Regions from separate parts of the Oxobacter pfennigii genome, predicted to be linked through region 1. Evidence: riboswitches for the same ligand, from Rfam matches in the RefSeq annotation. Region 1 holds a riboswitch; the other holds the start of a gene.
The links. A riboswitch is a leader RNA that binds a small molecule or an ion and turns the genes downstream of it on or off. The one in region 1 is predicted to bind cyclic di-AMP.
Positions count from the first base shown of each region.

Region 2: linked by a shared signal. The riboswitch ahead of OXPF_RS19920 (peptidoglycan DD-metalloendopeptidase family protein) and the one ahead of OXPF_RS00970 (NAD/NADP-dependent octopine/nopaline dehydrogenase family protein) in region 1 are both predicted to bind cyclic di-AMP.

Region 1 is NZ_LKET01000014.1:11,574-15,772, reverse strand. Features, by position in the region: gene OXPF_RS00975 (cobalamin B12-binding domain-containing protein) at 1-950, opposite strand, end outside; gene OXPF_RS00970 (NAD/NADP-dependent octopine/nopaline dehydrogenase family protein) at 950-2,077, opposite strand; cyclic di-AMP (ydaO/yuaA leader) riboswitch at 2,085-2,229, opposite strand; gene OXPF_RS00965 (GntR family transcriptional regulator) at 2,565-3,188, opposite strand; gene OXPF_RS00960 (ABC transporter permease) at 3,270-4,199, opposite strand, start outside.
Region 2 is NZ_LKET01000068.1:94,136-98,334, reverse strand. Features, by position in the region: gene OXPF_RS19930 (YqaA family protein) at 1-124, shown strand, start outside; gene OXPF_RS22705 (hypothetical protein) at 274-414, shown strand; gene OXPF_RS19925 (recombinase family protein) at 432-1,934, shown strand; cyclic di-AMP (ydaO/yuaA leader) riboswitch at 2,044-2,171, shown strand; gene OXPF_RS19920 (peptidoglycan DD-metalloendopeptidase family protein) at 2,175-3,194, shown strand; gene OXPF_RS19915 (YqaA family protein) at 3,290-3,844, shown strand; gene OXPF_RS22700 (hypothetical protein) at 3,994-4,134, shown strand; gene OXPF_RS19910 (recombinase family protein) at 4,152-4,199, shown strand, end outside.

The DNA.
Region 1 (4,199 bases):
GCCGAGGCCACGCCGATGGTATCGTGGGCGTCTCTTAAACTCCAATGATGTGATTCATTAACCTCCACGGGTATATTTCTATCGCCGTGCCATTTCATAAGGGCCTGATTTTCCCTTATGGAAGTTTCAACATCCCTTGGGCCTCTTCCGTCTAAGACGTTATACCAGCATAATGGAACTGCAGCCCAGCTGTTATTTATAGTTTCTCTCAGCATTTCTGCGAAACGGAACACATCGCTGGTACCGCTGTAACATCTTAAAAGAGGGTAATTACCCCTTCTTGATGCTTCATACATCTTTATGAAATCTTCAGGAGATCTTACCGGTACCCCCCCGGCACCATCCAAGGCACTGCTGGCCTTCTCCATTTCAAAGAAATGTTCCTGGGCATTCTGATCGGGGGCTATGGAAATAACGTCCAGCACCTTTGCTTCCGATATGGTTTTTATGCCTTCAATGGTAGCCGAAAGTGAAGGCAGACCAAAATGATGCCGGAGCACAGGATATGGATATTTTCTATTTATTCTCTCAATTAAGCTACTTTCAAAATAAGTATCCTTACAGTCACTGGATTTACCGCTAAGATAGCATATGGTAAATTCATCATCGCTGCTCCCGTCAAAGATTTCTTTAAAGAAGCTATAGCTTTTTGCTACTTCGCATACCGGACGGGTACCGCCAAAAAGCCATTCTATGTTTAATAAACCGTTATCTTCAATTGCTCTTTGTAACTCATCCAAAAGGGGCTTTACCGCAGATGGAGTCAGCCTGTAGCTTACCCCCACTATATCGGGTTTTTGCTTCTTTATGGCTTTAATAAGGTTTTCTATGGAAACTGCAGGGCCTAAGAAGTCCGTATCATATCCTTCTTTTTCTGCAAGCTTGAGAAAATTTGCAACACCTGCTACGTGGACGCAATTTCCGATAGCAGCTGCAATTATCTTTTTCATTATGCAACAACCTCCCTGGGCCTTTCAACTATACCGAAAGTTGCAAGCTCCATAAGCTCACTTACCGTAAGTCCTTCTATTCCTAAATTTCTTACATTTCGGCCTGCCGCAAAATAGTTTTCACCGTGAGCAGTGCATGCCAGATTTATGATAGAATCAATTATTGGTGTCCTGATGCCTACAGTTGCCCCTATGGCTGAAATAGGAACCAGGCTTTCGGGTATATCTTCAAAAATATATCTGGTATCCATTGAACTAGGGGCCTTAATGCCCATATATCCTGAAGTATTCTGAATGGCTTCATGAAGGCTTTCTCCCTTTGAACCATAAGTGACTTCAAGCCATTTAAGGGCCGTAACTGTTTTGACTCCCAGCGCATGGGCTACTTTAACTCTTTCTGAATCCATCTGCTCTAAAATTTTTGAAACAGTGGGAGTGATGCCTTCTAAATAATATTCAAAATCTCCATTGGTGGATTCTATCCGTCCGCAGTTTAAAAGGGTAGGACAAGGATGAAAAATAGCACCAATGTTATTGAGGCTGGTTTCCAAAACATTATCTGCCGGAATAAACTGAGGATAAGCATCCTTTATGGTATCCACAACGTACTTTGTCATATATGAGGGTATGGAAGCCAAGGATACTTGGTTTTTAATGCTGAAAATTTTAACAACGCCTGCTGTTTCTGCACGGCAAGCATAAACAAAGGTCTGGGCTTCAGATATTATAATATTTTTATTGGGAGCTTTTTGCTTTATGATATTAAGAAACTCCAAAGCGCCGCCTGTCCTGCCGGGATTTAAGACAATGATTTGCCCGTCTTTAAGGTAAGGATGGCATAGATTTGCTATCTCTCTATGGCCTGATGCCGGGATGGTTACCATTATTACATCTGCGTTTTCTATTGCTTCTTTTATATTGTCTGTCATTGAAGAAAGCCTGCCGAAGCCTTCTTCTTTTCCGGTGAGATAAATACCTCTTTGTTCCTGTATTTTCTTTATTTTCGTAATGCTTCTATTGTATAAGCGCACATTGTGCCCGCATAAGGCCAGATGCGCGGCCATCGCCTGACCGCCGTTACCTGCTCCGATAACAGCATAATTCAAGCTCTTTTTATTGTTCTTCATAATTTTTACCTCCTCTTTCTTTGGCTTACGAGGTTAGCTGACGGATTAGGATCGAAAGAGTATGACCCCTCCAATGCATTTAAATGCATCGGATTCACCCCATATTATCGGGTCCCCCGCTTCACATACTGTGAATTCAGCGCTTGTTAATAATTTTAAATTACCAGACCTCCTTGAGATAGCAAGATACAACTTAATTATATTATTTAAGTTGTCAGTTGTCAATTTCTTAAAATAAATAAATTAAGGGTCTGTTGCATTTTAAACACTGCATTGCTATGTTCGTGTTCTGCAAGTTCTAAGGCTCCCTGCCTTGAAAATACAAGAATTTTTAAACTTCACTCCGCTCAAACAATCTAAAATTCTAAGTATTTTCTGCGAAAGTGTCACCAAGAACTTGTACAGAACTCTCACAATGCTCATTACGTTGTTTAAAATGCAACAGACCCTGTTTATATAAAAACTATATATAATTAAGTATAACATTCTATACATTCAGGAAAACTTTAACTCTTTTTAAAACTCCTTCATCTCCAACCACCACAATCACATCCCCTGCCCTAAACTCAGCATAAGGGCCGGGAGAAAGTATAATGTCCTTGTCTCTTCTGATTGCTATTATGGTAGCGCCGGTATTTTGCCAGAACTTTACGGAAGAAACGGTCTCACCGACCACCATCGAATCTTCCTTGATTTCTATTTCCAGCGGATTATAAGGGCTTATGTTTCTTAAGCGGTCGGAATAATCTATTATTTTTTCAATGGTATTGGCAAGGTTTGAATCAATCTCTTTTTTATCCTCAAATAGCTTGTCTAAATTCATTTTCAAGGATGCTATGGATTCCATATCCTTGAATTTGTCTATAAACTTACAGGCTTCCTCCTGGGAGTTAATGGTAATGCCACTTCCATGGGAAACTGAAACCACATCCATGTCCTGAAGGAGAATTACCGCCCTTCTCACAGTTTCAGGAGACACATTATATTCGCCGGCAAGAGTGGAACGACCGTGAATTTTACAGCCTGCCTGAAAGTCGCCGTTTACAACGCGGCGGGCAATATCCAGTGCTATTTGCTGATACATTGGCTTTTGTGTTATTTCTTCGCCCATTTGCGGCCTCCCCAAAATAATTTACACAATTATAATAACACCACTTGGCTTGTTAGACAATAATATAAACAGTATAAATTATTAATCTACCGATTTCAAGGATTCAACCATGGTTATTTTCTTAAGCTTGAAATACATTACCGTGTTTACCAATGCTGCAAATACTGCTGTGAGAATGGCTGAGTAAATGTAGCTTGGTATTTTTATCTCTCTTCCGAACATAAGGCTTTCTATTTCAGCTGTAAGTATTATAAACTTGTGAAGGAATATGCCAAGTACCAGGCCGGCAAAAATGCCTATGACGGTTAAAATAGCATTCTCTCTGTATACATAGGCGGACACTTCATTATCGTAAAAGCCAAGGACCTTGATGGTGGCAATTTCTCTTAAACGCTCGGTTATATTTATATTTGTAAGGTTGTATAAAACCACAAAGGCTAAAGCTCCTGCAGATGCAATCAAAACTATTATGATAAAATCCAGGCTCTCTACAATATCGCTTAAAGTTGCCATTGTATTGGAGGAAAGGGTTATGGAGCTCACCTCGGAATCCTTAATCAAATCTGTGGATAATGTATTTTCAAATTCCTTTGAGCCATCGGCAATGACGGCTTTAACCTGATTAAACTCTATCTCATCCTCGAAAAGGGAATTGTAAAGCTCCGGGGTCATGTAAATATAATGGAATACGAAGTGCTCTGTTATACCCGTTATTTTTACATACACCTTGTTATCATCTTCATCCGTTAGATATATGGTATCCCCAACAGCTACATTTAAAAGTTTAGCCAGCTTTTCGGTAATAATTACGCCCTTGTCATCAAGCTCTAGCTTTTCCCCCGTTGTTCTCACCCGGAAGGTTATGAAATCCTGAAGCTTCGTGGTATTTTTTGAAACTATTAAGGATGCAGCTTTTTCGGTTAATTCAGTTCCGGCATCCACATTTTGTTCATTCAAAAGTATATAATCTGTTATACGGTTATCCTTTGCAATATCAGTCAATATTTCCGG
Region 2 (4,199 bases), on a different contig from region 1:
ACTGATACAGCTCTTTGGCCATGCAATGTCTAAAAAAACTTTTGAATCCGTAACCTTTGTTGCAATAGCCTTGATTGCAGTGTTCATCATATACATAATAATTAAAAGATACGCTAGAAAATAATTTAAGTCTGCCGGTGTCAAAATTGATGCCGGTATTTTTTTTATAAATAAATTCAAAAAATCAAGTAATAGGACAAATTGTCCGATTAATAATTATAATAAGGACAATTTAAGATCCGTTATAGTTAATTTATTGTAGGAGGGATATTAATGAAAACAATCAGGGTTCCTAAATTCGTTAAACCTATTTACAGCGGCAAAGATAAATTAAATGAACTAATACAAAAATATATAGTAATTAAAATATCTGCATTGACAACTACAATAAAAAATAAGTTCAAAAAAGCATAACATTAGGAGGTATTGACTTGCAGTGGGTAGCAGGGCTTTACGGAAGAATTTCAACAGACCACGAAGAACAGCACGAGTCTATCCTGGTCCAGCGTGAGGCGCTTATAAAGTATGCCCAGGATAACGGCTTTGAAATCAACGGATATTATTTTGATGAGGGATATTCCGGAACAAGCTATGAACGGCCCCAGATAATTAGGCTTAAAAAAGATATATTAAATGGCAGCATAAATGTTGTTGTTGTAAAAGACCTTTCAAGATTAGGGAGAAACAATCCCCTTACCTTATTGTTCTTAGAGTACTTATCCGAAAATGGAATCAGGCTTGTATCAATAAATGACGGATATGACAGCTTTAAGGATGAAGATGATTATATCGGGATAAAGACCTGGTTTAATGAAAGGTATTCAAAGGAATTATCGCACAAGATAAAATTTGCTCTCAAGCATAAAAAAAGCAAAGGGGAATACTTGGCGGCCTTTGCACCCTATGGATACAGAAAATCCAAAACAGAAAAAAACAAATTAGAAATAGACCCATATGCCGCTTTAATTGTAAAGGAGATATTCAACTTATATATTAAAGGCTATGGGTTTTTAGGCATTGCAAATATCCTCCAAGAAAGAGGAGTATTAAACCCCTCAAGTTATAATTCATATTCAAAAGTGTCCAAAAACTGGGATTGGACTACAATTAAAAGGATAATAAAGAACAGGGTATATCTGGGTCATTCCATACAGAATAAAAGCAAAAAGAAAAGCTACAAAAGCAAAACCTTAATCTCAGTACCCCAGAAGGATTGGATAGTGGTAAAGAATACCCATGAAGCAATAATTGATGAAGAAACCTTCAATACCTGCCAGAATATATTAAGCAGCAGAAAAACGAAAGGAAACTACAGATGCGGTGCAGCGGGGCCTCACTTATTTTCATCCTACCTGTTTTGTCATGATTGCGGTAAGCACATGTATTATAAAAATATAAAAGGAAAAGGCTATTACAGGAGCGGTGGGTATGTTAAATACGGCAGGTCATATTGCACCAGTCACCAGGTTTCAGAAGAGGAACTTGTAAACATATTGGCATCAGAGCTTAAAAAATTAATGGATGAAAATATATCTATAAATGATTTGGTAGATGAAATATATAAGGGTATGAATATTGACGCCGGATGGTCTGATGAATTAGTTGCGATAGAAGAAGAACTAAAAAAGAACAGAATAAAAATTGATATTATGTACAGGGATAGATTGGAAGGCATAATAGATGGGCGATCATTTGAACGGCTGTCAGGGGAATATTCAAAAATAATTTTTAAGCTGGAAGAGATAAAAAATCAGCTGATTGTAAAAATTATTTCAGAAAAAAATGACGAGGAAGTGAAAATCCAATTATTAAATGAAATTAAAGCTTTGCTAAATTTAGATTCCTTTGACAGAGAGCTTATAGAATTTATACTTAAGCGAATGGAAATTTGCGAGGAGGAAATTTTAATAGAATTTAATTTTGAAAAACCCTGATTCTACGAACTATATATCACATCTGATAAATCCTGTTTATAGAACCAAAAAATGAGGCATAATGTTAATAATTACCATTGGAATATCAGAATAAGTTTTATATAATAAATTATATGTTCAGCTGAGTCCGGTGGTACCGGAGCGGGGGAGAAACTTAATTGGGGTGTATCTTATTAAAGAGGGCTACTCTATGGCCTAACCCGACAACTAACCTCGTAAGCGGGATAGAGGAGGTTACATATGGACAAAAGAAAAAAGTATGCTATATTGATAGCATGCTTGGCGGTAACGATTATTTCCGTTGTTGTGATACTGTTATCTCAGAATACACAGGATGTTACATCACAACAAAAGATGGAAGTAACTCAGACCGTTGACGATACACAGGTTTTAGCTGCCGCTGATTCTTCACAGGTCAATGAGGAACAAACTAATGAGACTGCACTGGAGAGTACCGAAGAAACAGATGAAGCTGAAGAGAACAGCGAAGAGCCAAAGAAGCCTGAGATTTTAACCTACACTGTAAAATCAGGTGATACACTGGGTGCCATATCAAATGAATATGGCGTGACTGCAAATTCAATAGCAAGTTCCAGTAACATTTCTGTCAACTCAACTTTGAAAATCGGTCAGCAATTAAGGTTCCCGTCAATAAAGGGAATACTTTATAAGATCAAAAGCGGTGATACCCTTTCAAGTATTTCTAAGTTATATGACATAAAAGTTGACGATATAGTAAAAACCAATGGTATGGAATCTGCTAATAAATTGAATATCGGTCAGGAGATAATATTGCCGGGCGTAGATCAGGTAAAAACCGTAGTTGTCGCATCAAAAACCGCTGCCGTTGCATCAAGAGGTTCATCAGTCTCCGCTGCAGCCAGCGCAGTTGCTTCAATAAGCATGTGGCCTGTAAGAGGCACGCTGACATCCTTGTTTGGCCCAAGATGGGGTACAACTCACAAAGGAATAGACATAGCAGCGCCCACTGGTACAAATGTAAGTGCGTTTTTAGACGGTAAGGTTGTACATAGCGGATGGGAAGGCGGATACGGTTATCTCGTTATAATTGATCACGGCAACGGACTTAGAAGCTATTATGGACACAACTCCAAATTGTTGGTTAGTGTAGGACAGCAGGTCAGCAAAGGAGATATAATAGCTAAAGTCGGAAGCACGGGAGATTCGACAGGCCCTCATTGCCATTTTGAAATCAGAAAAAATGGCACGGCTGTAAATCCTCTCAATTATTTGAAGTAACATAGGACGCATTTAAATTTGCGGAATCTATTAAAGCACTAATTTTTTAGTGCTTTTTTTATAGTAAAAGCTTTTGGATTTAAGAGGTAAGATAAATGGAAAACTTAATTACTTTTCTATCAAAATACGGTATATTCGGTGTGCTTTTAGCCGCTTTCTTCGAGCCCATAATTTTCCCGCCTCCCGTTGAGATAGTTTTGCTTCCGGTTATGCTTAGCAACCAGGATAAAGCAATATTAATAAGCTTAGTTACAGTTTGTGTCTCATTTATAGGAGGGATGGTCGGGTATAATCTGGGCAAAATTGCAGGAAGGCCATTGATTATAAAGATGTTTGGAAATGATGCACTGAATAAGGTAGAGGAAATATATAATAAATACGGAATTTTTGCAGTCATGACTTCGTCCTTTACACCTATACCTTATGAGGTATATACATTGTCTGCCGGGGCTTTTAGGATGAACTTTTATCGTTATTTGATTGCCACTTGTCTTTGCAGATTGCTAAGATATGTGCCAGAAGGTATACTGATACAGCTCTTTGGCCATGCAATGTCTAAAAAAACTTTTGAATCCGTAACCTTTGTTGCAATAGCCTTGATTGCAGTGTTCATCATATACATAATAATTAAAAGATACGCTAGAAAATAATTTAAGTCTGCCGGTGTCAAAATTGATGCCGGTATTTTTTTTATAAATAAATTCAAAAAATCAAGTAATAGGACAAATTGTCCGATTAATAATTATAATAAGGACAATTTAAGATCCGTTATAGTTAATTTATTGTAGGAGGGATATTAATGAAAACAATCAGGGTTCCTAAATTCGTTAAACCTATTTACAGCGGCAAAGATAAATTAAATGAACTAATACAAAAATATATAGTAATTAAAATATCTGCATTGACAACTACAATAAAAAATAAGTTCAAAAAAGCATAACATTAGGAGGTATTGACTTGCAGTGGGTAGCAGGGCTTTACGGAAGAATTTCAACAGACCACGAA